Linked DNA regions of Pseudolabrys taiwanensis. The main gene of each other region encodes a partner of the protein of the gene in region 2 in a complex. Links are inferred from orthologs where the notes say so. Each region holds a gene or a part of one and is shown on either strand. Other genes may lie near its edges.

Evidence for each region.
Region 1: the proteins of DW352_RS10865 (region 2) and xseA are in contact, whole or in part, in a cryo-EM structure (PDB 8TXR), measured with the Escherichia coli proteins. The link is inferred for Pseudolabrys taiwanensis from one-to-one orthologs.

What each region holds. Positions count from the first base shown.
Region 1 is NZ_CP031417.1:5,246,217-5,260,711, reverse strand. The notes cover bases 6,587-9,583. They hold xseA (exodeoxyribonuclease VII large subunit), read right to left. Parts: upstream 8,885-9,583; coding sequence 7,289-8,884; downstream 6,587-7,288. Other genes in these bases: purD (phosphoribosylamine--glycine ligase), read left to right, coding at 9,319-9,583; DW352_RS27020 (hypothetical protein), read left to right, coding at 8,979-9,236; DW352_RS25020 (TonB-dependent receptor), read left to right, coding at 6,587-7,155. Also shown: DW352_RS25055 (3'(2'),5'-bisphosphate nucleotidase CysQ), read left to right, coding at 1-728; DW352_RS25050 (DUF4170 domain-containing protein), read left to right, coding at 799-1,053; DW352_RS25045 (lysophospholipid acyltransferase family protein), read left to right, coding at 1,061-1,768; DW352_RS25040 (3-deoxy-D-manno-octulosonic acid transferase), read left to right, coding at 1,765-3,069; lpxK (tetraacyldisaccharide 4'-kinase), read left to right, coding at 3,062-4,063; DW352_RS25030 (DUF2093 domain-containing protein), read right to left, coding at 4,169-4,402; DW352_RS25025 (hypothetical protein), read left to right, coding at 4,548-4,904; more of DW352_RS25020, read left to right, coding at 4,972-6,586; more of purD, read left to right, coding at 9,584-10,593; DW352_RS27015 (hypothetical protein), read left to right, coding at 10,708-11,079; DW352_RS25005 (hypothetical protein), read left to right, coding at 11,230-11,532; DW352_RS25000 (hypothetical protein), read left to right, coding at 11,702-12,364; DW352_RS24995 (phosphotransferase family protein), read left to right, coding at 12,375-13,457; DW352_RS27010 (hypothetical protein), read left to right, coding at 13,578-13,748; DW352_RS24990 (nucleoside deaminase), read right to left, coding at 13,783-14,229. UniProt on the Escherichia coli protein: Bidirectionally degrades single-stranded DNA into large acid-insoluble oligonucleotides, which are then degraded further into small acid-soluble oligonucleotides.
Region 2 is NZ_CP031417.1:2,261,997-2,276,476, reverse strand. Bases 5,543-8,524 are described here. They hold DW352_RS10865 (exodeoxyribonuclease VII small subunit), read right to left. Parts: upstream 7,167-8,524; coding sequence 6,918-7,166; downstream 5,543-6,917. Other genes in these bases: DW352_RS10855 (SDR family NAD(P)-dependent oxidoreductase), read left to right, coding at 8,082-8,524; DW352_RS10860 (SDR family NAD(P)-dependent oxidoreductase), read right to left, coding at 7,235-8,029; DW352_RS10870 (alpha/beta hydrolase), read right to left, coding at 5,657-6,907; dxs (1-deoxy-D-xylulose-5-phosphate synthase), read right to left, coding at 5,543-5,588. Also shown: DW352_RS10895 (class I SAM-dependent RNA methyltransferase), read right to left, coding at 1-929; DW352_RS10890 (MATE family efflux transporter), read right to left, coding at 967-2,397; DW352_RS10885 (TlyA family RNA methyltransferase), read right to left, coding at 2,540-3,271; DW352_RS10880 (DUF6496 domain-containing protein), read left to right, coding at 3,381-3,593; more of dxs, read right to left, coding at 3,675-5,542; more of DW352_RS10855, read left to right, coding at 8,525-8,804; DW352_RS10850 (histone deacetylase family protein), read right to left, coding at 8,952-9,881; DW352_RS10845 (SDR family oxidoreductase), read right to left, coding at 9,983-10,843; DW352_RS10840 (acyl-CoA dehydrogenase family protein), read right to left, coding at 10,893-12,620; DW352_RS10830 (hypothetical protein), read left to right, coding at 13,460-13,708; DW352_RS10825 (autotransporter domain-containing protein), read left to right, coding at 13,736-14,480. UniProt on the Escherichia coli protein: Bidirectionally degrades single-stranded DNA into large acid-insoluble oligonucleotides, which are then degraded further into small acid-soluble oligonucleotides.

The DNA.
Region 1 (14,495 bases), 3.0 Mb from region 2 along the record:
TTACGGCGTCGCGCCCGTTCAAGCGCTGGACCAAGGGCCACGACAACTCGCCCGTGAGCGAGGGCGATATCGCGGTCAACACGCTCCTGCAGGAGCGGCTGCCGCCGCTCGCGCCCGGCGCCGGCTGGCTCTCCGAGGAAACCGAAGACGACCTCGCCGCGCGCAGCGCGTCGCTGGCGTGGATCGTCGACCCAATCGACGGCACGCGCGCGTACATTTCCGGCCGCACCGATTGGACGATCTCCGTGGCGCTGGTCGAGGAGGGCCGCCCGGCGGTCGCCGCGCTTTATGCTCCGGTTACGGAAGAGATGTTTCTGGCGGTGCGCGGCCAGGGCGCGACGCTCAACGGCGCGCCGATACACGCGCCGGACGGGTCCTCCCTCACCGGCGCCCGCCTCGCCGGCCCCAAACGCTATCTCGACCGGCTGGAAAGCCTGTCGCCGACCGTGCTGCCGCAACCCAAGGTGCACTCGCTGGCGCTGCGCCTGACGCGGGTGGCGCAAGGGCAGTTGGACGTCGCCTTCGCGTCCGGTGGAAGCCACGATTGGGACCTTGCGGCGGCCGATCTTTTGGTGCACGAAGCCGGTGGCGTGATGACCGATTTCGCCGGTCAGGCGCTACACTACAATCGTCCGCACGTGGTGCATGCAGCACTGATCGCCGCTGGTCCCGCCCGCCATGGCACGCTGATCGAGCTGGTACGCGACCGGGAAGCCGAGTTCGCGTAAGCTGCAGGTGTCACCGAAGGTTACTCGTCTGTCCACCTCGCTGCCGGGGCTAGCTTATAATAGGTCGACCATGTCCGAACCCGGAAACCACAAGCCGCAACTGTTGCATCTCGTCCTGGGCGGTGAGCTCACCGAGCTCGGCGGCACTGAGTTCAAAGACCTCGAAAAGGTCGACATCGTCGGCGTGTTTCCGAACTACGCGACCGCTCATGCCGCCTGGAAGGCCAAGGCGCAGCAGACCGTCGACAACGCGCACATGCGCTATTTCATCGTCCACCTGCACCGGCTGCTCGATCCGGACGCCACCAGCCGCGCCGCAAGCTGAACGGCCGATGACGCTGCTCAAGCGTATCGTTGGTTCGTCCTCGTTCCAGGAGACCGTGGGAACGCTGGGCGCGTGGTATCTGCGGCTCGTCTGGCACACGAGCCGCGTCGTCCTCGAGCCGCCGACCATCTACGAAGAGGTCAAGACTCCCGCCATTGTCGGCATGTGGCACGGTCAGCATTTCATGGCGCCGTTCATCAAGAAAAAGAACGCGGACCATCGCACCAAGGTGCTGATCTCGCGCCACCGCGACGGCGAGATCAATGCGCGTGCCGCGCGCAAGCTTGGAATTGAAACAATTCGCGGCTCGGGCGCGCATAACGGCGAGTTTTATCGCAAGGGCGGCGTCTCAGCCTTCACCGAGATGCTGGAGGCGCTGCGACAGGGCTACAATGTCGCGATGACCGCCGATGTGCCGAAAGTGTCGCGCGTCGCGGGGCTAGGTATCGTCAAACTCGCGCAGCATTCCGGACGCCCAATTTATGCCGTGGCGATTGCATCGAGCCGCCGCAAAGAGCTAGACAATTGGGATCGTACCGCGATCAATTTGCCGTTCAGCCGGGTGGCGATGGTGGCGAGCCAAGCGATCTACGTCCCGCGCGATGCCGACGACGCGGCACTTGAAAGCGCGCGTCAGCAGGTCGAACAGGAACTCAATCGCGTGACCGCGCGCGCCTACGAAATCGTCGACCGCAAGGGGAGCGCCGCATCGTGAGCGACAGGCTGCCGCTCGCATTGCGCCTTTACCGCGCCGTGTCGCTTGCCGCGACGCCGCTCGCGCCGGTCCTCCTGTCGCAGCGCCTGAAGAAGGGCAAGGAGCATCGCCTGCGGTTCGGCGAGCGGCGCGGCGAAGCGCGCATGCAGCGCCCGCCCGGGCCGCTGGTCTGGTTGCACGGCGCCAGCGTCGGCGAACTCGCGAGCGTGCTGCCGCTGATCGAGCGTATCCATGGGCGCGAGGTGAACATGCTGGTGACCACCGGCACCGTCACCTCGAGCGAACTCGCCGAACAGCGTCTGCCGCGCGGCGTGATGCATCAGTTCGTGCCGCTCGACGTCCCGCGCTATGTGCGGCGCTTTCTGGAACACTGGCAGCCGGACCTGGCTTTGTTCGTCGAATCCGATCTGTGGCCGAACATGGTGATCGAGACATCGCGCCGCGGCGTGCCGATGATCCTGGTCAATGGCCGCCTGTCGGAAAACTCATTCAACCGCTGGAGCACTCTGCCGTCGGCGATTGTCAATCTGTTGCAACGCTTCGATCTATGCCTCGCACGCACGCCGGCCGATGCCGAGCGTTTCGGCGAGCTCGGCGCACCGAACATCGTCACCACCGGTAATCTCAAGCTCGATGTGCCGGCCCCGCCGGCCGACAGCAACAAGCTCAAGGATATGCAGATGGCGATCGGGCGGCGGCCGGTGATGGCCGCCGCCTCGACCCATGCCGGCGAGGAAGAGATCATGATCGCCGCGCATCACCGGTTGCGCGCGAACTTCCCCGGCCTCCTGACCATCATCGCACCGCGCCATCCCGAGCGCGGGCGCGCTATCGCCGACGCCATAAAGGGCGCTGGGCTGCATGGCGTGATGCGCTCGCAAGGCGAGTTGCCGAAGCGGTCGACCGACATCTACGTCGCCGACACGTTGGGCGAACTGGGGCTCCTTTATCGGCTGGCGCCCGTCGTATTCATCGGCGGATCGCTCATCGCGCATGGCGGACAGAATCCGATCGAGGCGGCCAAACTCGGCGCCGCCATCGTGCATGGTCCCAATGTCTGGAATTTCGCCGAGATCTATGCGGCGCTCGGCGAGTCGCACGGCGCCGAGGTCGTGCTCGACGACAAGCGGCTCACGGCCGCCCTCGCCGCGATGTTGGGCCAACCGGCGCTCCGCGACCGCATCGCCCAGGCCGGCAAGAGCACCGTCGAAGGCTTGAGCGGCGCCCTCGACCGCACGCTGCAAGCGCTCGATCCTTATTTGATGCAGCTTCAATTACGACAACGGGCCGACCATGCGTGAGCCGGCCTTCTGGTGGCGCAAGGCGGGGCTTTTATCGGCCCTGCTCGCGCCGCTGGGAGCCGCTTACGGCGCCGTCGCCGCCGCCCGCATGAACCGCACCGGTGCGCGCGCCGGTGTGCCGGTGCTCTGCGTCGGCAACTTCACGCTTGGCGGCGCCGGCAAGACGCCGACGGCGATCGCCCTCGCCGAGATGCTGCACGCCGCGGGCCGGCGTCCGTTTTTCCTGAGCCGCGGCTATGGCGGCAGCGAAGCCGGCCCGAAGCTGGTCGATGTGCACAACGACGCGGCCGCGCAGGTCGGCGACGAACCTTTGCTGCTCGCGCGTATCGGCCCCACGGTCATCGCGCGCGACCGCGTCGCCGGCGCGGCGATGGCGCGCGCGCACGGCGCCGATGTCATCGTCATGGATGACGGTCTACAGAACGGCACACTTACAAAAAATTTTACCCTGGCCGTGATCGACGGCCGCCGTGGCGTCGGCAATGCACGCGTGTTTCCGGCCGGCCCATTGCGGGCACCGTTGGATGCGCAGCTTGCGCGCGTCGATGCGCTGCTGGTGATTGGCAACGGGAGCGGCGAGCAAGAGGGGCTTGCTGAGGCCGATGCGCGTCAGCTCCCGGTATTTCACGGCCGGCTGACGCCGGATGCGGTCGCCATCGGCAATCTCAAAGCCCGCAAGGTCCTCGCCTTTGCCGGCATCGGCAATCCGGACAAATTCTTCGCCACGGCAGACGACCTCGGACTATCGATCGCCGCGCGAAGGGCCTTTCCCGATCATCACCGCTTCACCGCCGAGGAAGCCGCCGCATTGATCGTGGATGCGGAACAGGCAGGGCTCGCCTTGCTCACCACCGAGAAAGATCATGCGCGCATGCGGGGCGAACCCGCGCTCGCGGCGCTGGCGGCCGCAGCGCATGTGCTGCCGGTGAAGCTCGCGATCGACGAGAGCGAGACGTTGCGGCGTCTCGTGTTCGACAAGCTGGAAAATCCTTAGCCCGCGTGCGCGCAGCGAATTGCGGGATTGCCTCGCACTCCCGCCCCGGATTTCGGGCGGCGCTAGGCGCCGGCCCGCTGGCTCATCCGAGCGACAAGGGGCACCCTAGAGGCCGGTTTCCTTGAAGCGCTGCAGGGCGGCTTCCGGCGTGGCATAAGCCTCCTGCCGGTCGACACTCCAGTACTTGAGCTCCTCGAGCGGGATGGCGGCGCCTGTCACCGCGCAACGCACGAAGGCGCCCGGCCGCACCACGCGAAAATCGCCGTCGAGATATTTGACCTCGGCCTCGCCGTTCATCGGCGGCGAGCGGTCGTAGCGATTGAGCAATGCGGCCTCCATCAACAGTGTCGCCGTCAAGATAATCGCTCGCCGCCGCGAGCGAAACCCTGAGACCCGCGGTACTTATGCACGGCCCCTGCAGCCGGCATTGACAGCGGTACCGTCATGGGGAATGTAATATTATAACATTTCGGACAGGCTGGGGATGGGCCGGGCGCGAACAAAGCGGAGACTGACAGGGTGGCTGGCGCTGTTCGCGCTGGCGCTGCAGCTCGTCGCCAGCTTCGCCCACGTCCATAGCGAGGACTTCGCCGGGCTCGTTCACCCCGGCCTTGTCCAGACGAGCCAAGGCGACCTCGGGCCTGCCGGACCATCCGATCCCGACCACCTGACCTGCGACATCTGCGCCGCGGTGCACCTGACCGGCACCTCGGCTGTGCCGACACCGGCCACGCTCGTCCTGCCGGTCTCGACCGGCACTCTCCCGCCGGACGCGGCGCCGGTCGTCCGCCCCCCGGCCCTTGCCGCCGCCTTCGACGCCCGCGGTCCTCCGCAAGCCTGACGTCTCCTGCTCCCATCCGCTGCCGTGACCCACGGCGGCGGCCGTCATGCTTTTGCGAGGTCAACATATGTCCGTCCGCCTGAGCCGCCTGTGCGCGGCCGTCTCTCCCTTCGTGCTCGTCGCCATGTCGGCGCAGGCACAGGACGTCGTCCTGCCCGAGGTCGTCGTCTCCGCTCCCAGCCCCATCCAGCGGCCAGGAACCGCCACGCCCGGCGATACGCTGCAAGGCACGCTACCCGTCGTCACCGACCAGTTCGCAACGGTCACCGTGATCCCCAACGAGCAGCTCCGCCGCAACGGCGGGGCGACGCTGGGCGATCTTCTGTTCGACAAGCCGGGCATCACCGGTTCAAGCTTCGCGCCGGGCGCATCGTCGCGGCCGATCATTCGCGGCCTCGACGTCAACCGCGTGCGCATCCAAGAAAACGGCATCGGCGCCAACGGCGCCTCCGATCTGGGCGAAGACCATTTCGTGCCGGTCGACCCGCTCACTGCCGACCGCGTCGAGGTGATCCGCGGACCGGCGACGTTGCGCTACGGTTCGCAGGCGATCGGCGGTGTGGTCGAGACCTTCAACAATCGCATCCCGACCACGATCCCGTGGCGCGGCTTCAGCGCCGAATTCCGCGGCGGCATGTCGAGCGCCGACAAAGGTTATGACGGCGCGACATTGCTCGACGCCGGCGCCGGCAACTTCGCAGTCCATGCCGATGCTTTCGGGCGCACGACGCAAGACTATCGCGTGCCGCATTATCCATATCTCACGACGCCCGACGCGGCCGATCTGCCCAATGCGACACAACCGGGCGCCTTCAACGGCCGTCAGCCCAGCTCCGCGAGCCTCTCGAGAGGCGGCTCGGTCGGCGGCAGCTACATCTTCAACGAAGGCTATCTCGGTCTCGCCGTCATCCAGAACAGCGCGACCTATCACATCCCCGGCGCGGAACCGGAAAGCAACAACACCCGCATCGACGCGCGGCAGACCAAGGTGCTCACCAAGGGCGAATGGCGCGCGCCGACCGAGGCGATCGATGCGCTGCGCTTCTGGGGCGGCTTCACCGATTACAAGCACAATGAACTGGGCCTCGCCGATCAGAGCGATCTCACCAGCGACGGCGTGCGGCAGACCTTCACCAACAAGGAGCAGGAAGGCCGCATCGAAGCGCAGCTGGCGCCGTTCAACCTGCGCTTTGCGGCACTGACCACGGCCATCGGCATCCAGGGCGGCTATCAGAAGCTCGACGCGCCGAGCCCCGACGGCATCGGCCTGTGGGACCCGAACAACAACAGCCGCATCGCCGGCTACATGTTCAACGAATTCAAATTCTCGCAGAGCACCAAGGCGCAGATCGCCGGCCGCGTCGAACAGGTCAATCTGTCGGGCATCGGCCGCGAGTTCGACGCCGGCGGCTTGATCGCATCGACCGCCGTTTCGCCGCGCTACACGCCAAAGAGCGCCAGCATCGGCCTGATCCAGGACCTGCCGCTCGATCTCGTCGGCAGCATCACCGCGCAATATGTCGAGCGCGCGCCAAAGCCGGCCGAATTGTTCTCCGGCGGCGGCCACGATGCCACCGTCACCTTCGACAAGGGCAATCCCAACCTCGGCATCGAGGCGGCACAATCGCTGGAAGTCGGCCTGCGCCGCGCCAAGGGCCCGTTCCGCTTCGAGGCGACGGCTTACGTGACGAAGTTCAAGGGCTTCATCTATCGCCGGCTGACGGGCAATACCTGCGACGACGCCGGCGTTTGCGGCGCCGGCGCGGGCGAGCTCAACGAAGCGATCTACTCGCAGGCGGACGCCTTATTCCGCGGCGCCGAGTTCCAGAGCCAGTGGGATATCGCGCCGCTCGGTAGCGGCGTGTTCGGCATCGAGAACCAGTTCGACGTCGTGCGCGCCACCTTCTCCGACGGCAGCAATGTGCCGCGTATTCCGCCGGTGCGCCTCGGAGGCGGCGTGTACTGGCGCGACGCCAACTGGTTCGCGCGGGTGAAGTTGCTGCATGCCTTCGCGCAGAACAACGTCGCGGCGATGGAGACGACGACGCCCGGCTACGAGGATCTGCGCGCCGAGGTGAGCTACACGTGGAAGCGCGACAAGCCGGCGCTCGACGAGCTGAGCGAAGTCACCGTCGGCATCAACGGCACCAATCTGCTCAATCAGGACATCCGCAACAGCGCGGCCTACAACAAGGACGAAGTGCTGATGCCGGGCGCGGGCGTGCGGGTGTTCGCAACGGTGAAGTACTGAGGCTCGGCCTCTCGTTCCCTCCCCCTGAAAGGGGGAGGGTCAGGGAGGGGGTCAATTACAGTAACCGCTGGACCCCCACCCGCCGACCTTCGGTCGGCGGCCTCCCCCTCAGGGGGAGATAGAAGAGAAGAGTTCACCCGAACAAACTGCCCTGGCCGCCTGAGCTCTCGTCATCACCGCGCGTGCGCGGCTTGGCCGTCGGTTTCATCTTGGGCTTTGCCGCATCGGGCGCGGGTGGCGAGGCGGGTTTGGCCTCGCCACCCGCCACGGCATTGATACGGCCGTCGGCGAACTCGATCTCCAGCCGCGCGCCGCGCGCAACGGCGGACGCGCTGTGCAACGGATGCCCGTCGCCGTCGCGCACCAGCGCGAAGCCGCGCTTGAGCACTTCGCGATAGGAGAACGCCGCGAGCAAGCGCTCGGCGCGCTCCACGCGCGCCATGCGCTGCGCCAGCAGCGTGCGCATCGCGCGCCCCGCCGCATTGCCGCAGGCGCTGACGCGGTCGCGGGAGCGCGCGATCCGCGCCTGATGCGCCTGCGCATTGGCGACGACGCTGGTGCGCAGCCGACGGTTCAAGTTCTCATAGCGCTCGCGCCGGCGCTCCACCGTGTTGCGCAGGAGCTGCGGCGCCAGACGCGAGGCGACACGCGAATATTGCGTGTGATGGAGCTGCGCATTGGCACGCAGCGCGCGCGGCAGACGCTCCGCGAGGCTGTCGAGCTGCTGACGCGGCTGCGCCAGGATGTCCTTCGGCAGCGCTCGCGTGAGCAGCGTCAGTTCCTTGCGGCGCTGCTCGAGACCGCGCTGCCAGCAGGCGAGCTTGCGGTCCATCAGCTTGCTGATGCGCGCCAGCAGTTCGCCGCGCACCGGCACCGCCATCTCCGCGGCGGCGGTCGGCGTCGGCGCGCGCTTATCGGAGGCGAAGTCGATGAGCGTGATGTCGGTTTCGTGGCCCACGGCCGAGATCAGCGGGATCATGCTGCCCGCCGCCGCGCGCACGACGATCTCTTCGTTGAACGACCACAGGTCCTCCAGCGAACCGCCGCCGCGCGCGACGATGATGAGATCGGGTCGTGGCAACGGGCCGCCCTCAGGCAGATCGTTGAAACCCTGGATGGCGTTGGCAACTTCAGCGGCGCTGGTCTCGCCCTGCACGCGGACCGGCCACACCAGCACCCGCCGCGGAAAGCGGTCGGCCAGCCGGTGCAGAATGTCGCGGATGACGGCACCGGTCGGCGACGTCACAACGCCGATCACTTCGGGGAGGAACGGCAACAGTTGCTTGCGCGCCTCATCGAACAACCCCTCGGCGGCGAGCTTCTTCTTGCGCTCCTCGAGCAACTTCATCAGCGCGCCGATGCCGGCGGGCTCGAGACTGTCGATGACGATCTGATACTTGGACGAACCGGGGAACGTGGTCAGCCGGCCGGTGGCGATGACGTCGAGGCCCTCCTCGGGCTTCACCCGCATGCGGCCGTAGACGCCTTTCCAGATGACCCCTTCCAGGACCGCCTTGTCGTCCTTGAGGCGGAAATAGCAGTGCCCCGAAGGTGAGGCACCGCGGAAGCCGGACACCTCACCGCGCACGCGCACATAGCCGTAGGCGTCCTCGACCGTGCGCTTGAGCGCTGCCGAGAGCTCGGAAACGGACCATTCGGCGATATTCCCGCGGGGCGCCGCGGGTTCCGTATCGGCTACCGCCTCGTTCCTGATTCTGCCGTTAGCCATGCCCCCCTATACGCCCTGCCAGCCGGGGGCGGAATACCACGGGCAAGGTCCTATCAACCCTTTTGGCCCACCCTGGCGTGTGGAGGCGGCGACCATGACCAATCCACACGCGCATGAGCTTGAGGCCCGCAAAGTGCGGGTCCGCTGCACAGAGTGCCGCACGACTTTCCACGAGCGGTTGAACCGCATCATGCACGGCGACCGGGTCCGCTGCCCGACCTGCCACAACGAGATGCGCTTCCACAACATCGGCCACATCCACGAGCATGAAAGCGTGGAGGCCTTCATCCACCATGTCGAGCAACGCACCGCCCACCCGCACTTCACGGTGGCGCATATCGACGACGACTGACCGCCCTGTCGACAAGGGCCGGTTCCCCCTTGTCCTTCCCTCCCCCGCCCGCTAACCCCACCGGGAACGGACGGGACCTTCCATGAACATCCTCATCCTTGGCTCCGGCGGGCGCGAGCACGCACTGGCCTGGAAAATCGCCGCGAGCCCCCTGGTCGGCACGCTCTATTGCGCGCCCGGCAATGCCGGCATCGCGCAGGAGGCGGAATGCGTCGCCCTCGACATCGCCGACCACAAGGCGGTCATCGCCTTCTGCAAGGACAAGAAAATCGAGTTCGTGGTCGTCGGTCCCGAAGCGCCGCTGTGCGCCGGCATTGCCGACGATCTGGAAGCGGCCGGCATCAAGACCTTCGGCCCGAGCAAGTGGGCGGCACGGCTCGAAGGCTCGAAGGGCTTCACCAAGGACCTGTGCAAGGCCAACAATATTCCGACCGCGGCCTATGAGCGTTTCAAAGGCGCCGCCGCGGCGAAAGACTATGTGCGCGCGAAAGGCGCGCCGATCGTGGTCAAGAACGACGGCCTTGCCGCCGGCAAGGGCGTCGTCGTCGCCGGCACCGTCGAGGAAGCTGAAGCCGCCATCGACATGATGTTCGACGGGGGGCTGGGCGAGAAGGCGTGGGAGATCGTCATCGAGGATTGCCTCGTCGGCGAGGAAGCGTCGTTCTTCGCGTTGTGCGACGGCGAGACCGCGATCCCGCTCGCATCCGCGCAAGACCACAAGCGCGTCTTCGACGGCGACAAGGGCCCGAACACGGGCGGCATGGGCGCCTATTCGCCCGCGCCGGTTATGACGCCCGAGATGAACCAGCGCGTGATGGACGAGATCATCCTGCCGACCGTGCGCGCGCTGAAGACGATCGGCGCGCCGTACAAGGGCGTGTTGTTCGCCGGCCTGATGATCACCGAGGACGGCCCGCAGCTCATCGAATACAACGTGCGCTTCGGCGATCCGGAGACGCAGGTGCTGATGCTGCGTCTGATGTCGGATTTCCTCCCGGCGCTGATCGCGGCGCGCGACGGACAACTCAAGCACTTCGACCTGCGCTGGTACGACGACGCGGCGCTCACGGTGGTCATGGCCGCGAATGGATATCCTGGCCCGTATGAGAAGGGCTCCGTCATCAACGGCCTCGACAAGGCCGCGGCAGTCGATGGCGTAGAGATCTTCCATGCCGGCACCAAGAGCGACGGCACGCACATCCTCGCCAATGGCGGGCGCGTGTTGAACGTATCGGCGCGCGGCAAGACGGTGCGCGAAGCGCAAGAACGCGCTTACGCCGCCGTCGATCGCATCGACTGGCCGCAAGGCTTCTGCCGCCGCGACATCGGCTGGCGCGCGATCACGCGGGAACAGTAAGCGGCTCACACCGAGCTAACGAAGACGTGTGGGCGCGCCGCGGGATTCCGGCTGGCGCAGAGCATAACGATCGCTATCTCCGACACGTGGCGGTGGACACGTTGGAGATTGCTTATGAAAGCGCTTGTCACCGCTCTCGCGCTCGTGACGCTTGCGTCGTCGACCGCCCTGGCTGCGGCTCCCCATCACTACCGACGTCGTGCGCCGGAACGCGCTGCGCCGCAGTACTATCATCCGGGGCGCCTCGTGCCGCTGCTTGTCTCGCCTGGGCAAGGACCTCGGCCCGCCGGCACGACGTGGCACGATCACGCACGGTATGGAGAGCTGCCGTATCCAACGGGCACATGGGCGCGCTCACAAGACGGTGAGCGGTACCAACGCGTCGACAGCTATGATGTCGTGCTCAATGGCCAAATCGTCGGCCGCGATCCCGATCCCAACATTCGTTTTCAGCTGTTGCGCGAAGCTGGCTTCCCGCCTCCGTAACGGGATAGTGCTGCGTCTGCATAACATAGTTGGCGCCTCTGCATGCCGATGCCGCCGCACGTCGCATCACCGATAATTTAACTTCCGCGTTATGCCGCTTTCCTTGCGCTCGCGCGTTGTAGGCGGGGGGCTTAGCGAGGGAGATTCATCATGCGAACATTCATCGTCGCGACAGCCCTGGTGACCATGATGGCGACGCCTGTCCTGGCGCAACGCGCGGTCAATGACGGTGGCCCGATGTGGCCATCGACCATGGCCGCTCCCGCCCCGGCAAGCCCGCAGATGCAACGCGCCTGGCGCAACGGCCGAGGCGCTTACGCAGCGGCGCCCGAGAGCGGTGCGATCGCGGCCACGGGCGGCCTGTACGAGAACGGCGATTACGTCGGCTGGGACCCGGATCCGAACATCCGCTTCCAGCTCCTGCGCGATCCGAAGGGCGCAGGGTCGCAGTAACGTCGAAAGCGCCGCGCACGGCGCGTCAAAACAGCAAAGCCCGGTGCTCGCGCACCGGGCTTTGCTACGTCTACGGAGGCATGTAACCTTCGCCACGACGTCGGCCAAGAACGTCGCCATCAGCACGATAACGCGCGTCCTCGGACGCGCTTCGGGGAGTTTGTTCTGAATGCATCCTGTGCTTCGCCTCTACGAAGACGTCCTTTCAAGCGCCGAAAACGTCGAATTCCGCCTGCCGCCGTTGCCGCGCTTCGTCTTCGTCGTCCAAGGCACGGCCACGATCGACGGCAATGTTCTTGGCGCGGGCAAGGCCTGGCACGGCGAGGATACGGTCACCATCAAGCCCGGCGCGGAAGGGGTGACCTGTTGGCGTTGGGAACTGGCGCGCGGCGACCAGGGTTCGACCACCGCCAATGCGCCCGGCATGGCGACGCACGAGAAGCTTTCCGCGTTCCTGGAGACGCTGCCCAAGGGCGAGTTGCTGATGCGCGGCGACAGCGTCGCCTTTCCCCCGGGCGGCTGCGCCTACACGCACCGGCATCAAGGCCCCGGCATCCGCTGCCTCATCGAGGGCGGCATCAGGATCGACACGCATGGCCGCTCGACCTCTTACGGGCCGGGCGGCGCCTGGCATGAATCCGGGACGGACCCGGTCTTCGCGCAGGCGGCGCAAGATCGCCCGAGCCGTTTCATCCGCGTGATGGTGCTGCCCCGCGCGCTCGTCGGCAAAAGCTCGATCGAGTACGTCAACGAAGAAGACAAGGCGAAGCCGAAGGCGCAGCAATACGAGATCTTCGCCGATGCGCCGATTTCCTTCGGCCTGAAAAAGTAACGGCACCGTCATGACCGGCATCGACCGTCAGGAGGCCTTCTCCGGCACCAAGGAGGCCGCGCCCGCGCTGCGCCTCGATGAAGCGCGGCTTGCCGATTATCTCGCGCGCCACATCGACGGCTTCGCCGGACCATTGACGGCCAAGCAATTCAAGGGCGGACAGTCGAACCCGACTTACCTCTTGGAAACGCCGACGCGGCGTTACGTGTTGCGCCGCAAGCCGCCGGGGAAACTGTTGCCGTCGGCGCACGCGGTCGATCGCGAATTCCGCGTCATCAGCGCGCTGCATGCGCAAGGCTTTCCGGTCGCCGCGCCGCTTTGCTACTGCGCCGACGAGAGCGTTGCCGGCACCGCTTTCTATGTGATGGGCTTTGCCGATGGCCGCGTGTTCTGGGAGCCGCAGATGCCCGGCTCCAATCCGGCCGAGCGCGCGGCACTGTACGACTCCATGAATGAGACCATCGCGCGGCTGCACGCCTTCGATCCCGCCGCGATCGGGCTCGGCGACTTCGGCAAAGGCGAGAACTACGTCGCGCGCCAAGTCGATCGCTGGTCGAAGCAATACCGTGCTTCCGAAACGGAAAAGATCGAGGCGATGGAGCGGCTGATCGAATGGCTGCCGCGGCACATCCCGCCGTCGGGGCCGGTGCGGCTGGTGCACGGCGACTATCGCATCGACAATCTGATCGTCGCCCGCGGCGAGCCCAAGGTCATCGCGGTGCTCGATTGGGAGTTGTCGACGCTCGGCGATCCGCTCGCCGACTTCAGTTATCATCTGATGGCTTGGCACATGCCTTATTCGGAAGCCGCGGCCGGCACCGCGACGCTTGTCGGCCACGATCTCGGCGCGCTCGGCATCCCATCGATGGCCGACTATGTCGATGACTATGTGGCGCGCACGGGGCTCGATCCGCGGCCGCATCTTCCGACCTATCTCGCCTATAACTTCTTCCGCATCGCCGCCATTCTGCAAGGCATCATCGGCCGCGTGCGCGACGGCACAGCGACGAGCGATTTCGCGCCGGCCAAGGCCGATATGATCCGCCCGCTCGCCGATAAGGCCTGGGAGTTCGCCCGCGCGGCCGGCGCCTAGCGGCCGGACGGCCTCAACAGACCCTTACCGCGTTTGATCTAATTGCAGCGGGCTTCATTGCCATTCGTTTGAAGTTCAAGGCTAGCTTGCATCGCACAACAGCAGCAAAGCGTTGCATCGATGCGCGTCAAAGACATTGGCCTTCAGATGATCATGCCGAAGACAGGGACATCGCAGGAGCAGCAGACGCCCCCGCAGCAGCAAGCGAATGCGCGCGGCCGGGACGATACACCCGAATTGAAAGTGCCGCCCGCCCAGGGCCTCGGCAAATTCGTCGACAAATCGGTGTAACAGTCGAGTCGCCCCCGCGCAGGCGAGCGGGCGACTATCTCCTCGTCTGGAAGAACTCTTTCAACAACGTGGCTGCCTCGCTCTCGCCGATGCCGGAATAGACCTCCGGCCGGTGATGACAGGTCGGCGCGGCGAAGAAGCGCACGCCGTGCTCGACCGCGCCGCCCTTGGGATCGGCCGCGCCAAAGTAGAGCCGCCGGATGCGGGCGAACGACATCGCCCCCGCGCACATCGTGCAGGGCTCGAGCGTCACGTACAGATCGCAATCGGTCAGCCGCTCGGTGCCGAGAGCCGCCGACGCCTGACGGATCGCCAGCAGCTCGGCATGCGCCGTCGCATCCTTGTCGGCGAGGGTGCGGTTGCCGGCGCGCGCCACCACCGCGCCGTCGCGCACGATGACGCAGCCCACCGGCACCTCCCCGCGCGCCGCGGCGGCACGGGCTTCGTCGAGGGCCAATTGCATAAAGGAGGGCGGCGGCATTCGGTCTCCGTCACGCCCGGCACCCGGATCCGGCTTGGGCCGGCCCGGGCATAAACCTTGTGCCGGGCATCCACGTCTTCTACACGCTGCACAAAGACAGACGTGGATGGCCGGGACAAGCCCGGCCACGGCGTGGAGAGGCATGTGGCCGACAAACCGACCCCGAACGACGGCGACCGCATCGCCAAGGTGATCGCCCGCGCGGGCCTCGCCTCCCGCCGCGAGGCGGAGGCCTGGATCGTGGAAGGCCGGGTGTCGGTCAACGG
Region 2 (14,480 bases):
GCGCCGCGCTCCAGCGCTTTCACCGCGCCGGCTTCGCTGTCGGCCGCGGTCACGCGCGCCTTCTCGGCGAGCCGCAAGGCGAAGGTGCCGATACCGGCGAACAGATCGGCGACGCGCTTGGCTTTGCCGACGTGCTCCATGACGAGCTTGGCCAATGTGTCTTCGCCGAGCGCGGTCGCTTGCAGGAAGCTGCCGGGCGGTAGCGGTACCTGCGCGCGGCCGACGGTGAGCATCGGCTGGCCGCGCTGGGCGACGAGTTCGCCATGGCGCGTCAGCCGCGCCAGTTTGTGCGCTTCGACCAGTTTCGCGAGCGCGGTCGTCATCGCGGCGTTCAGCGATCCCGAGCCGCGCACATCGACATCCATGCCGCTGTCCGTCGCCGTCACTTGGATGTCGAGTGGCTTCTGCGCCGGCTTGAGAATCTCGGCGATCGCCCAGGCGGCCTTGATCGCGCCATTCAAGCCGGGCGCCAGGATCGGGCAGGAGTCGATGGCGACGATGTGGTGCGCGCGCGGCGCGGTGAAGCCGACCTCGAGCACATCGTGCGTGCCGCGCCGCGCATGCAGCACGGCGCGCCGGCGGCCTTGGCCATGCGCATCGATGATCACCTCGTCGACCGGGGCGATGAGGCCGGCATTGGCCAAAGCCTCAACGACCAGCGAGCGCTTCCAGAGGTGGTACTCGGCCAGCGACCAATGCTGCAGGGCGCAGCCGCCGCATTGACCGAAGTGCTTGCAGACGGCGGGGACGCGCTCGTGGCTCGGTCTGTCGATATGCACGAGATGCCGCCGGTCCGGATGGCCGGCGACCTTGTCGACCGTCACCACTTCGCCCGGCAGCGTATACGGCACGTAGATCGCGCCACCCGGCGTATCGGCCACGCCGTCGCCGCGATGGCCGATGTCGGTGATGGTGAGTTGTTCGGTCATGCCCCCGCTTAGCGGCAAGCGCGGGGGCGAGCAATGGTCAATGCGCCACCGTGTGGCCGGGCGTCGCCGGCAGATAGCCGCGCCGGGTGAGGGCATCGAACCGCCACAGCAGCAGCCCGGCATAGATGCCGAGGCCGACCGTGAAGCCGATCCAGATGCCGACCGCCCCCAGTCCTGCAGGGAAGGCGAGGCCGTAGGAGGTCGAGAAGCCGATCACCCAGAAGCTGACCGCGGCGAACAGCAGCGGCACGCGCGTGTCGTTGAGCCCGCGCAATGCGCCGTTGGCCACGGTTTGCACGCCGTCGACGATGAAGAAGGTCGAGCCGAGCAGCAGCAGGGTTGCCGCCAGCACGAGCGTTGCGTCGGTGTCGGCGGTCGCGGTGCCGAGGAAGGCAAGCGGGATGACGTGGCGGAGCGCGATGACGATGAGCACCATCGCGGCCATGAACACCGCGCCGAGACCGATCGCGGCAAAGCCGGCGCGCCGCGTGGCGGCCGCATCATGCCGTCCGACCGCATGGCCGACGCGGACGGTGGCCGCCATCGATATGCCGAACGGCACCATGAACAGGATCGCCGCCGTTTGCAGCGCGATCTGGTGCGCGGCGAGCGCCGTCGTGCTGATCCACCCCATCATGATCGCCGCCGTGGCGAACAGACCGTATTCGAGCAGGAACGAGCCGGAGATCGGCGCGCCGACCGCGATGAGGCGGCCGAGCAGCGGCCAATCGATGCGCCATAAACGTCCAAGCACCCGGTATTTGCGAAACGGTCGCTGCCGATAGGTAATCCAGACGCAGGCGACGCACATGCCGAGATTGACGATGGTGGTCGCGATGCCGGCGCCGAGCAGCTCGAGGCGCGGCAAGCCGAACCTGCCGTAGATCAGCGCGTAAGCGAGCAAGGCGTTGATCGGAATGGCGACGAGCGTGACCCAGAGTGCGGGCTCCGGACGATTGACAGCGCCCATGAAGCCGCGCAGCGCGATGAACCACCAGCCGGGCACCAGCGACCAGCCGAGACCGATGAGATAGAGGCCGGCGAGCCGCGCGGACTCCGGCTCCTGGCCGGTCGCGATGAGGATGTCTTCGCCCAGATGCTGCAGCGCCGTCGCCGGAATGCCGAGCAGCACGGCCGCCCAGAGGCCGACGCGCAAGGAGCGCCGCACCATCCGCGGCTCACGCGCGCCGAAGGCCTGCGCCGCGAGCGGCGCGACCGCCGACACAAGGCCCATGCCGACGACGAAGGCGGCGAACAGCACGGTCTGGCCGAGCGCCGCGGCCGCGATCGCCTTGTCGCCGAGATGCCCGATGAGCATGAGGTCGCTGGTCATCATCGCGACCTGACCGAGTTGCGTCAGCGCGATGGGCAAGGCGAGCTTCACCGTGGCGTTCATTTCGACGCGCCAATGGTTCGTTTCCGCCAGCGTTCCCGCGCTGGCGGCGATGTCTGCGTTGCGATGAGTCATAGCCGGCACCATAAAGATGGTTGTGGCGGGAGAAAGGTCACGCGATGCCGCACGGCTGACTTCGTTCGAGTGTGGTGGCTTTGCGGACACATGCATCAGGGACGCTGATGTGCCGGATCGTTTGGCCTGATGCTTAAGCCGCCTAAGCCGCCCGTGCGCCTAGCAGGAACTCGACATTGCCGTCGCCGCCTTCGATCGGCGAGGGGATGACGCCGAGCACGTCCCAGCCGAGCGCCGCGACCACCGAGACAATGTCGTCGCAAACGGCTTGGCGTATCGCCGCATCGCGCACCACGCCCTTCTTCAGGGCGCTGCGGCCGGCCTCGAACTGAGGCTTGATCAGCGTCACCAGCTGCGCCGGTTTGTGTGCAAGTGCGAGAGCCGCCAGCAAAACCTGCTTTAGCGAAATGAAGCTGACATCGATGGTGACGAGATCCGGCACTTCAGCGAAACGGTCGGGTGACAGCGTGCGGATGTCGGTCTCCTCCAGCGAGATCACGTCGCCACGTACGCGCAGGCTTGCGTGCAATTGGCTGCGGCCGACGTCGACCGCATAGACGCGTGTGGCGCCGCGTTGCAGCAGCACATCGGTGAAGCCGCCCGTCGAGGCGCCGACATCGAGACAGATGCGGCCCTTCGGACCGAATTTGAAATGATCGAGTGCGGCGGCGAGCTTCAATCCGCCGCGTGAAACATAAGGATGAGCCGGGCTTGCGACGACATGCGCGTCGGTCGGTATCTCCTCGGATGGCTTACGCACGACAGTATCGTTCGCAAAGACGAGTCCAGCTTCGATCGCGGCTTGTGCTTTGGCGCGGCTTTCGAACAGTCCGCGTTCGACGAGCAGACGATCGGCGCGCATGCGCAACGTCATCGACGTTCTCTCGTCAAAAGAAGATGCATGTCGAATGCAGACCGGGAACTAGTTCCATGCAGGAAGGTTAGGCCATCGTTGAAGATAATCAAACCAACTGGGGAGCCTCATGGCACGGAAATACTCCAGGAGCGCGTCCAAGGACGTTGCGCGTACGTTGCGCAAGCGCAAGAAGGGCACGCTCAAGAGTGGACGCAGCGGCAAGAAGGTGAAGAGCCGGAAACAGGCGATCGCTATCGGCCTGTCGGAAGCGCGGCGCAAGGGCAAGAAAGTGCCGAGCCGCAAGAAGGGCCGGAAGAAGAGTAAGAAGAAGCGCCTCTGAGCGCGCTCCGCTGACGCGGAATCAAACCACTCTCCGCTCATTCCCGCGACAGCGGGATTTGAGCGGAGGTGGGAGAGATCTCTAAGCCAGTTTGACGGTCTCGGCCGAGATGTCCTTGCCGAGCGCTTCGAACACCTTGGCGACAATGCCCTTCGCGTCGAGCCCGGCCTGGGCATACATCGCCGCCGGCGAGTCCTGATCGATGAAGGTATCCGGCAGGACCATCGCCCGCACGCGCAGGCCGCCTTCCAGCGCGCCGCTTTCGGCCAGAGTCTGCAGTACGAAGGAGCCGAAGCCGCCGATCGAGCCTTCCTCGACGGTGATCAGCACTTCGTGCTCGCGCGCCAGCTTCAGCAGCAGATCGACGTCGAGCGGCTTGGCGAAGCGCGCATCGGCGACGGTCGTGGAAAGTCCAAGCGCGGCCAATTCATCGGCCGCCTTCAGACACTCGCCCAGCCGGGCGCCGAACGAGAACAGCGCCACCTTATGGCCTTCGCGCAGGACGCGGCCCTTGCCGATCTCGAGCGGCTTGCCTTCGTCGGGCATCGCCACGCCGAGGCCTTCGCCGCGCGGATAGCGCAGCGCGGAGGGGCGGTCGTCGAGCGCGACCTGCGTCGCCACCATGTGCACAAGCTCGGCCTCGTCGGCCGCCGCCATGATGACGAAGTTCGGCAGACAGCCGAGATAGGCGACATCGAACGAGCCGGCATGCGTCGGGCCATCGGCGCCGACGAGACCGGCGCGGTCGATGGCGAAGCGCACCGGCAGGTTCTGGATGGCGACGTCGTGCACGACCTGGTCGTATGCGCGCTGCAGGAAGGTCGAGTAGATGGCGCAGAACGGCTTGAAGCCTTCGGTCGCGAGGCCGGCGGCGAAGGTCACCGCGTGCTGTTCGGCGATGCCGACGTCGAAGGTGCGCTTGGGGAATTCCTTCTGGAACATATCGACGCCGGTGCCGGACGGCATGGCGGCCGTGATGGCGACGATCTTGTCGTCCTTCTTGGCTTCCTTGATCAGGCTTTCGCCGAACACCTTGGTGTATTGCGGCGCGCCGCCTTTCGATTTGGCCTGCGCACCGGTGGCGACGTCGAATTTGACGACGCCGTGATACTTGTCGGCCGACGCTTCAGCCGGCGCGTAGCCTTTGCCCTTCTGCGTCACCACATGGATGAGGATCGGCCCGATCTCGGCGTCGCGCACGTTGCGCAGCACCGGCAGGAGATGATCGAGATTGTGGCCGTCGATCGGCCCGACGTAATAGAAGCCGAGCTCTTCGAACAAGGTGCCGCCGGTGACGTAACCGCGTGCGTGCTCGACCGCGCGGGTAATTGCGCGATCCAGCCCCTTGGGCAGGTGGTTGGTGAGTTGCTTGCCGACATCGCGCAGCTTGAGATAGGTGCGGCCCGAGGCGAGCCGCGCGAGATAAGCCGACATCGCGCCGACCGGCGGCGCGATCGACATGTCGTTGTCGTTGAGAATGACGATCAGACGTTCGTTACGCGCGCCGGCATTGTTCATGGCTTCGTAGGCCATGCCGGCGGACATCGCGCCGTCGCCGATGACGGCGATGACGTTGTTGTTGCCGCCGGCGAGATCGCGCGCCACGGCCATGCCGAGCGCGGCGGAAATCGAGGTCGAGGAGTGCGCGGCGCCAAACGGATCGTATTCGCTCTCGGCCCGCTTGGTGAATCCGGACAGGCCGCCGCCCTGACGCAGGGTGCGGATGCGGTCGCGGCGTCCGGTCAGGATCTTGTGCGGATAGGCCTGGTGGCCGACGTCCCAGATCAGCCGGTCGGCCGGTGTGTCGAACACGTAGTGCAGCGCCACCGTGAGTTCCACGACGCCGAGGCCGGCGCCCAGATGGCCGCCCGTCTTGGCAACGGCGTTGACGGTTTCACTGCGCAACTCATCGGCGAGTTGCTTGAGCTGCTCAGCCGACAGGTTCTTCAGGTCCGCGGGAACGCGGACCCGGTCGAGCAACGGGGTTTTAGACATCTCGGGCACGAGCAACTCCGGAAATTGGCCTGAAAATGGCCTGCCGCCACCGGGGCGGCACTTGAGGCTTACACCACATCGCCACTTTTGAGCAATTCGACGTTGCGGGCCGCTCTGGTCCCCATTTTGGGCGCCATCGCGGCGATGACCCGGTCGGGTTCCGTCGCGCGGGTCAGGAGATCAAACGGTCCGCAACAAATCAGGTAGTAATCATATGCCGCGCCGAGCCGTTCGTTGGCGAGCAGAAATTGGAAATGAGCGCGGAAGAAGTGCCAACGGCGGCGCTCGAAGTCGTCCGACGCCCAGAGATCGCGGAAATTGACCGCCACGACGTGGGGGTTGCGGCGTTCGGGCCCCAAATCGATGCCGTGGTCGGCGACGGGGTCGAACGGCCAGAAATTCATGATGTCGTGGCGCGACTGGAAGTCGATCCAGTCGATCTGGTTGGAGGCGCCCAACCGGGCGATCTTGTCGCGGAACCAGCCCGCCGGTTTGTGAAAGCCGACAATCGGCAGATTGGCGCCGATGGTCAGGAGCCGTACCGCGGGACCCTGCCGACCGAGTGCCGGATCGCGGTTCAACGCCCTGTCGACGACGTCGACGGCAAGAAAGGAGCCGGACGAATGGCCGACGATCACCACTTCGTCGGCGCCGCTCGTCCGGACCGCGTCGACCACATATTCCGCGAACGTCTCCATCCGTTCTTCCCAATCCGGCCGCCGCCGATGTGCGTACTGGTAGGTGGAAGCCACGTCGTCGCAGAGGTAGAGCAGATAAGTCTGCGGGCCGGTGAGCCAGAGTGCGCTGGAAAAGACGGCGAATCCGGCGACCGCGCCGACAGCGACGCCGAGCCAGTGCGGAACGCCGAGGTTGGATGCGATTTCGTCGAGTGCGAGGCCGGTGACGACGCCCATCGCGATCCAGAAAGTCATCAGCACCATCGGGTAGAGCGTGAAGAGCCCAAAGCGCCAATGCGCGCGCATGATGCGGGCTACGACGCCATTCAGGATGGCGATGCCCAGCGCGTAGTACATCGCGGCGATCTTCCACCAAAACGGCCGCGCGAAATCCCTTCGGATGATGTCTTCCCACCGCAGGAACATGTAACGCGTGTCGACGCGCCAGTCTTCGCCGCCGGTCGATGCATTCCAGGTGGTGACGTGTCGGGCGGGATCGTTAGCGGGCTTGCCGACGTCGCCGCTTAAACCGTAGAGCGAGCAAGTTTCGCGATATTCGCGCCGGAATATCCGATAGTACTCCGCGAGGCCGCGCGGGTCGTAGCCTTGTACATAGATAATGAGCCGGCGTCCGACCTGCACGGCATCTCCTTTAATCGACGTCGAGCGGCTCGCTGCCAGAGGGCTTACCTGAAGCATCGAGCGTGATTTTTTCCACGCGCGCCTCTGCCTGCCGCAAAAGTTCCTCGCAACGCCCCTTCAACGCTTCGCCGCGTTCGTAGATGGCCACCGATTCCTCGAGCGGAACTTTGCCTTCCTCGAGCCGCTTGACGATCGATTCCAGTTCCTCGATCGCGCGCTCGAACGGCAGCTTTTTCACGTCAGTGTTGGTGTCGGCCATTTCAGTTCCCTGGAGGACAGAGTTCGCCAGTATATTAGGTCGGCGTGGGGGAGGGGCGGTAGAGTAGATTATCGGCCGCGGGCCTGCCGTCGCCAGCGCCACGCGACGACGGCCAGCACCAGCGCGCGCGGGGTGAGCCGCGGCAGCAGTGTCATGATCCGGTTCTCGGTGCCTGGTACGACGATGCGGTGTCCGCCCATGAAGCCTTCGTACCCCTCGCGTGCCACGCGGTCGGCGGGCCGGGCGAGGAACCGGGGGAAATAGTCGTGCGGCAGGCCGGCGCGATGGAAGAAGCCGGTTGGCACCGGCCCGGGACACAAAGCGCAGACTTTCACGCCATCGGCTTTCAGCTCGGTGTGCAGGGCTTCGGTGAGCGAGACGGTGTAAGCCTTGCTGGCGTGATAGACGGCCATGCCGGGCCCCGGCAGAAAACCGGCGATCGACGCCACGTTGAGAATACCACCTTTGTGGCGGACGATGCTGTCCAGAAAACGCAACGTCAGGTCGGTAAGTGCGCGGTTGTTGAGATCGACAATGGCGAGCTGGCGCGCCAGATCGAGCGCTGCCGCCTCGCCGAGCAGGCCGATCCCCGCATTGTTGACCAGGATCGAGACCTCGAGCCCGCGCGCGTGGATCGCCTCGGCGAGCTGACCTATGCCGTCAGGAGTACCGAGATCGGCGCTGATGACAGCGGGGCGCGCATGGCCTTCGGCGGCGATTTGATCCGCCAATCTGTTCAGTTCGTCTTCACGCCGCGCCACGAGCAGCAGCGGATGATTATGCCGGGCGAATTCGCGCGCGAGCGCTGCGCCGATGCCGGAGGAGGCGCCTGTGATCAGGCAGACGGGTGCCGCGGATGACATGACCAGATGAATGATCGACAATGCACCGGAATGCAATGAGGGGATCAGGCGCGTGGAGCTGAACGGCAAAATCATCCTGGTCACAGGGGCCGCCGGCGCGATCGGCAGCGCGATTGTCCGCTCCGTCAGGGCTGCGGGCGGCACCGCCATCGCCAGCGATCTGGTCGGTGCCGCGGGCGTCGACGCCACGCTCGACGTCACGAGTGAGACCCATTGGCAGGACGTCACCACCCGGATTGGCACGGAGCATGGCCGCCTCGACGGCTTGGTCAATGCCGCCGGTATCGCGGTGGTCGGCTCGATCGAGAAGACCGACTTCGCCACCTACCGGCGCGTCATGGCGATCAATCTCGACGGTACCTATCTCGGCTGTCACTACGCCTTTCCGCTGTTGCGCAAGAGAGGCGGCGCCATCGTCAATCTGTCTTCGGTACTCGGCTTGATCGGGGGGCCGAACCTCGCCGCCTACAGCGCTTCGAAAGGTGGCGTGTCGCTGCTGACCAAGTCGGTGGCGCTTGCCGGCGCGCGCTACCAGCCGCCGGTGCGCTGCAATGCCGTGTGTCCAGCTTTCATCGAAGGACCGATGGTCGATGGTATCGCGCAAAGCACACGCCACCCCGACACCGTGCGGCAGAAACTGGCGCTCGACATTCCGCTGCAGCGGCTCGGACAGCCGGAAGAGGTAGCCTCGCTCTGCGTCTATCTGTTGTCGGACGCGTCCGCTTATATCACCGGCGTCGATGTACCGATCGATGGTGGGCTGACGGCGAAGTAGCCTCTGTCACTCCGGGCCGCGAGCGCAGCGAGCGAGCCCGGAATCCATCATCCCAAACGTATCAATTCCACCGAAGTCACGCCGCATCACCACTGCCGCGGCGTTTGGGTTCGGGACACGGCGCTATACGACGCCCCAGAACGACAATTACCCCCGCATCAGCGCCGTGACGTGCGCCGCGACCGAGCGCGACAGGCCCTGCAGGTCGTAGCCGCCTTCCAGCACCGAGACGATGCGGCCGTTGCACGATGCGTCGGCCACTTCCATCAGCTTCTGCGTCACCCAGGTGAAGTCGGCTTCCACCAGATTGAGATTGGCGAGCGGATCGCGCGTGTGCGCGTCGAAGCCGGCGGAGATGATGAGAATGTCCGGCTTGAACTCGCGCAGCCGGGGAAGGATCGATTGTTCCATCGCCTGGCGGAACTGGTCGCCGCCGTCGCCGGCGCGCAAGGGCGCGTTGACGATGGTGTTGAAGGCACCGCGCTCGCTGACCGCGCCGGTGCCGGGATAAAGCGGCATCTCATGCGTCGAGCAGTACATCACGGTCTTGTCCGACCAGAAGATGTCCTGCGAGCCGTTGCCATGGTGCACGTCGAAATCGACGATGGCCGCGCGCTCGGCGCCGTATTTCTTCTGCGCATGGCGCGCGGCGATGGCGACGTTGTTGAAGAAGCAGAAGCCCATCGGCCGCGCCGTTTCCGCATGATGCCCGGGCGGGCGCACGGCGACGAAGGCATTTGGCACGCGGCCGCTCATCACCTCGTCGACGGCCATCACCGCGCCGCCGGCGCCGCGCAGCGCCGCCTCGAAGGTGCCGGGCGACATCGAGGTGTCGGCATCGAGCCGCACCATGCCTTCCGACGGAGAGGCGCGCCGGATCTCCTCGATATATTCCATCGGATGCGCGAGCGCGATGAACTCGGCTTCCGCCATCGGCGCCTGCTCGCGCGCGAGCGATTGGAAGCGTTCGTCCTCGAGCGCGCGCTCGATGGCGCGCAGACGGTCCGGCCGCTCGGGATGGCCGGCAGGCGTCAGGTGGTTGAGGCAGGCGGCGTGGGAGATGAGGAGCGTGGACATGGGGTTTATGTAGGACTTCGGTTGGTTCGCGTAAATGGCGAAGCGGTGCAACACGCTCTCTTCCCCTCTCCGGCAAGGGGAGAGGGTACTCGCGCAAGCGGCTACGCTTTCGCCTTGAAACTCACGCCGGGCGGCGGCGGGACATCGTCCGGCACGAAGAAATCCACTTGCAGCGGCTGGCTTGGATCGGCGCGGTATTGATCGAAATCGGTAACGCCTTCCGACGCCAGGAATGTGTCATCGATCAGGAAATTGCCGGTGAAGTCGGCCGGCTTCTGGAAAATGCGCCAGGCGGCTTCCGCCAGAATGTCCGGCGTGCGTGACATGCGCATCATGGTGTCGCCGCCGAGCAGGTTCTTGATCGCGGCGGTGGCGATGGTGGTGCGCGGCCAAAGCGCATTGACTGCGACCTTGCCGCGCATCTCACCGGCGAGGCCGAGCACGACGAGGCTCATGCCGAACTTGGCCATGGCATAGGCGGTGGCTGGCGCGAACCATTTCTCTTTCATGTCGAGCGGAGGCGAGAGCGTCAGGATGTGCGGATTCTTCGCCTTGGTCAGATACGGCAGCGCGTACTTCGAGACCATGAAAGTGCCGCGCGCGTTGATCTGATGCATCAGATCGAAGCGCTTCATGTCGGTCTGCGCCACCGGCGTGAGGCTGATGGCGCTGGCGTTGTTCACGACGATGTCGAGGCCGCCGAAGGTCTTCGCCGTTTTCTCGAGTGCATCCGCCACCGAAGCTTCATCGCGCACGTCGACTTGCAGCGGCAGTGCGCGACCGCCGGCCTTTTCGATCTCGGCGGCCGCGGTGTGGATGGTGCCTTCCAGCTTAGGGTGGGGCTCGGCGGTCTTGGCGGCGATGGCGACATTGGCGCCGTCGGCGGCGGCCTTCAGCGCGATGGCGAGGCCGATGCCGCGCGAGCCGCCGGTGATGAAGAGCGTCTTGCCTTTGAGGGACATCGGGCCTCCTAACTTTTTTCTGTCGTCCCCGTTTGCGCGGGGACGACATTTAATCAGCTAACGCCGCTTCTGCATTAGTGACGCTGTCGGCGCCCTCGGTCACCGTCCGCTCGAGTCCATTCGCCTGCACGGCGATGTTCTCGGCGAAGAACCGCGCCAACGCGGTTCGGCCTGCACCGTCGCCGGCGCGGAGAGCCGCCAGCGCCTGTTCGGCGAGCAGACAACCGCCGGCAGCGTTGCCGAACAGCCGGAGATAGGGCGTCGCGCCCGCGAGCGCGCTGGCCGAGCTCTTTTGCGCCAGCAGCCACTTCGTCGCTCGCTCGAGCGAGTCGATGGCCTCGCCAAGCCGCGCCGCGGTCTCGCCGAGGGCCGGCGAGTTGCTCTCGCGTACGGCGTTCACGGTCGCGCGTAACTCATCAAGATAAAGCGCGACCGTCTTGCCGCCTTCGAGGGGCAGCTTGCGGGTGACGAGATCAATCGCCTGAATGCCGTTGGTGCCTTCGTAGATCGCGGCAATGCGGGCATCGCGATAATGCTGCGCGGCGCCGGTCTCCTCGATGAAACCCATGCCGCCGTGCACCTGCACGCCGAGCGACGCGACCTCGATGCCGATGTCGGTGGCGAACGCCTTGGCGACGGGCGTGAGCAGCGAAGCGCGTTCGTGTGCGGCCTTGCGCGCCGCGTCATCCTTGCTGCGCAGTGAGCGGTCGAGCGCGACGGCGGTCGCATAGCAGATGGCGCGCGCGGCGCCGGTCAGGCCGCGCATGGTGAGCAACATGCGCTTCACATCGGGATAATTGAAGATGACGCCGCCGGCGCCCTGCTTGCGCTCTCGCGCGTAAGAAAATGCCTGCTGTAAGGCGCGCTCGGCAATCGCCACGCCCTGCAGGCCGACGGCGAGTCGCGCCCGGTTCATCATCGTGAACATGCAGAGCATGCCCTTGTTCTCTTCGCCGATGAGCCAGCCGACGGCGCCGCCGTTGTCGCCGTAGACCATGGTGCAGGTGGGCGAGGCGTGGATGCCCATCTTGTGCTCGACCGAATGCGCACGCACGTCGTTGCGCGTCCCGTCCGGCATCACCTTTGGCACAAGGAATAACGAGATGCCCTTGGTGCCGGCCGGCGCATCCGGCAGGCGGGCCAGCACGAAGTGAATGATATTGTCGGTGAGATCGTGCTCGCCATAGGTGATGAAGATCTTGGAGCCGGTGAGGCGATAGGTGCCGTCACCAACGCGTTCGGCCTTGGTGCGCAGCGCGCCGACGTCGGAGCCAGCCTGCGGCTCGGTCAACTGCATCGTGCCCATCCACTCGCCGCTGATGAGCTTGCCGAGATATCGGTCTTTCAGGTCGTCATTGCCGTAGGCATGCAGCGCGTCGATCGCCGCCATGGTCAGCACCGGCCCTATGCCGAAGGCCATCGAGGCTGCGTTCCACATCTCGATGCAGGCGGCGTTGACCGCGTGCGGCAGATCCTGGCCGCCGAAATCGGCGGGCGAGGCGAGGCCGTTCCAGCCGGCCGCGGCCCAGGAGGTGTAGGCCTCCTTCCAGCCGGGCGGCGTCGTGACGGTGCCGTCCTTGAACGGCGTGCCGAAAGTGTCGCCGAGGCGGTTGAGCGGGGCGATGACGTCGGAGGCGAACTTGCCGGCCTCCTCCAGGACGCTGTCGATGGTGGCTTCGTCGAGATCGCCGTAGAGGCCCTCGGCGATGGCTTTGTCCACGCCGGCGGCGTGCTTGAGAGCGAAGGCGATATCGGAGACGGGGGCGCGATATGTCATGCGAGGCAATCTAGCGGGGGGCCGCTTGTGGTCAATGCGAGGTGCCCGGCCGCCAAGGGGCGGCCGGCCTTCATGCCGCGGCGCACAGGCTGCAGGCGGCCGGGCGACGGCCGGCCGGTAAGACCTCTGTTTTTACTTGGGAAATTCCGGCGGGAAAGGGTCGCGCGGGCGTTGATCGGGGACGGCTTGGCGGCTATGGTCCGCGCCGCCGATATAACGAGTTGCGGGGACCACACCGCATATCGGCACGACGCCGAGATGCCCGACATTGTCGGGCGCGACCGGCACGGTCGGCATTGGGGCGTAGCCAAGTGGTAAGGCAGCGGATTTTGATTCCGCCATTCCCTGGTTCGAATCCAGGCGCCCCAGCCAGCCAGTCCTCCGCGCCCAATAGAAAAGAATTTCGGTTCCGGTTGCGCGCCGACGCACGGCGCTGCGGCAGACCCGGTCGCACAACGGCGCTCGCCGTGTCGCTCGCCTAGCAATCGTCGAGCGTAGCGACGCGTCCGCGTGCCGCGTTGTTCGACGCAGCGATTGCCTCTTGCGAACAGAACTCCCGGATGCGGCCGGTTCGCGCTTCGCATCGCCCAAGATGGGCAGCCTATCGTTCGAACATTGCTGTGGTCTGCACGGTGTGCCGAGTTCCATCCGCCGGCCGCGCACGCAGTTCAATTTCCACAATCGGCATTTGGTTTTGACGCAGTTCGGAACCCGCATGTGCTCCGCACAAGTTTAGCGCGATCGTCATTTTCAGTGCTTGCCCAAAGAAGGTGAGCGCAATTATACCGGAGAGTACGTATCATCGTACTCGCTTCGGCTTGCTCAAAGCCGGCGCGGCCATGGAAAAAATCGAGACGTCGGAATTGAAAGTATCCATCGCCTCCGAACAATCGAATGCGATGCTCTCGGCGCGAAACGGTGAAGCAATCGCGCCCGCCGCTCCTCTCGATGCGCCGTTCGAGCACACCTGTTGTGTGATGGCGGATCGAAGCGCCCACGATTTTGGCCGTCGCTCGCTCGAACTCCCGAGCGCTCTCGTCGCTGTGCGACGCAGACACGTGCGCGACGGCCATCACTTCAAATCATAACAAGCGGAATTCGGGGTGGCGGGGGCCATGGTGCTTAGAAGAAATTGTCGTAATCTCAAGCTGCTGCTGGGATCGACCGCGTTGACGCTGTTGGTCACGCAAGCTGTTGCAGGGCCGCGTGATTGGGGTGCCCTCCCTCAAGTACCGACCGCGGAAGCTTTCACCAAGGCATCGCCTGCGCGGGCGGCGAAGCGCGAGAAGGCGCTTCCGCCTGAGATCGTCAATGCGCTGAATCTCTCCGTGCGCGGCGGGAAGAATGCCGTGCTCGCCGGCGTGTTCGACGCCGTGTATCGCAACCCCAATCAGCGCGATCAGGTGATCGAATACGCGCGCGGCCTGGCTCCTGGTCTTGCACGGGATTTAACCACCGCGGCCGACCTGGGCGTCCTCACCACCGGACACAGGCTGGCGCTCGCGCCCAACGCGCCGCAGGTCATGACGGCGCGCAATGCCACGAGCGGCATCGGGGCCTCGGCCTATGCCGCACCGGTCATGGCGCCGACGGCGAACAACCCGTCGCCCAATCTTCCGCTCAGCGCCTCGACCTTCGCCCAGACCTGGAACCTCGACCTGATCGGCGCCAACACGGCCTATGGCCGCGGCTTTACCGGCAAGGACGCCAGCAACAATCCGGTTTACGTCGCGGTCGGCGACACCGGCTTCGACGTCAACAATAACGCGCTGCGCAACAAGCTCGATCTCTCGCGCGCGATGAACTACATCCTCGTCAATCCGGGGGACACTTACGACCCGACCGACGTCGGCGTGGAAA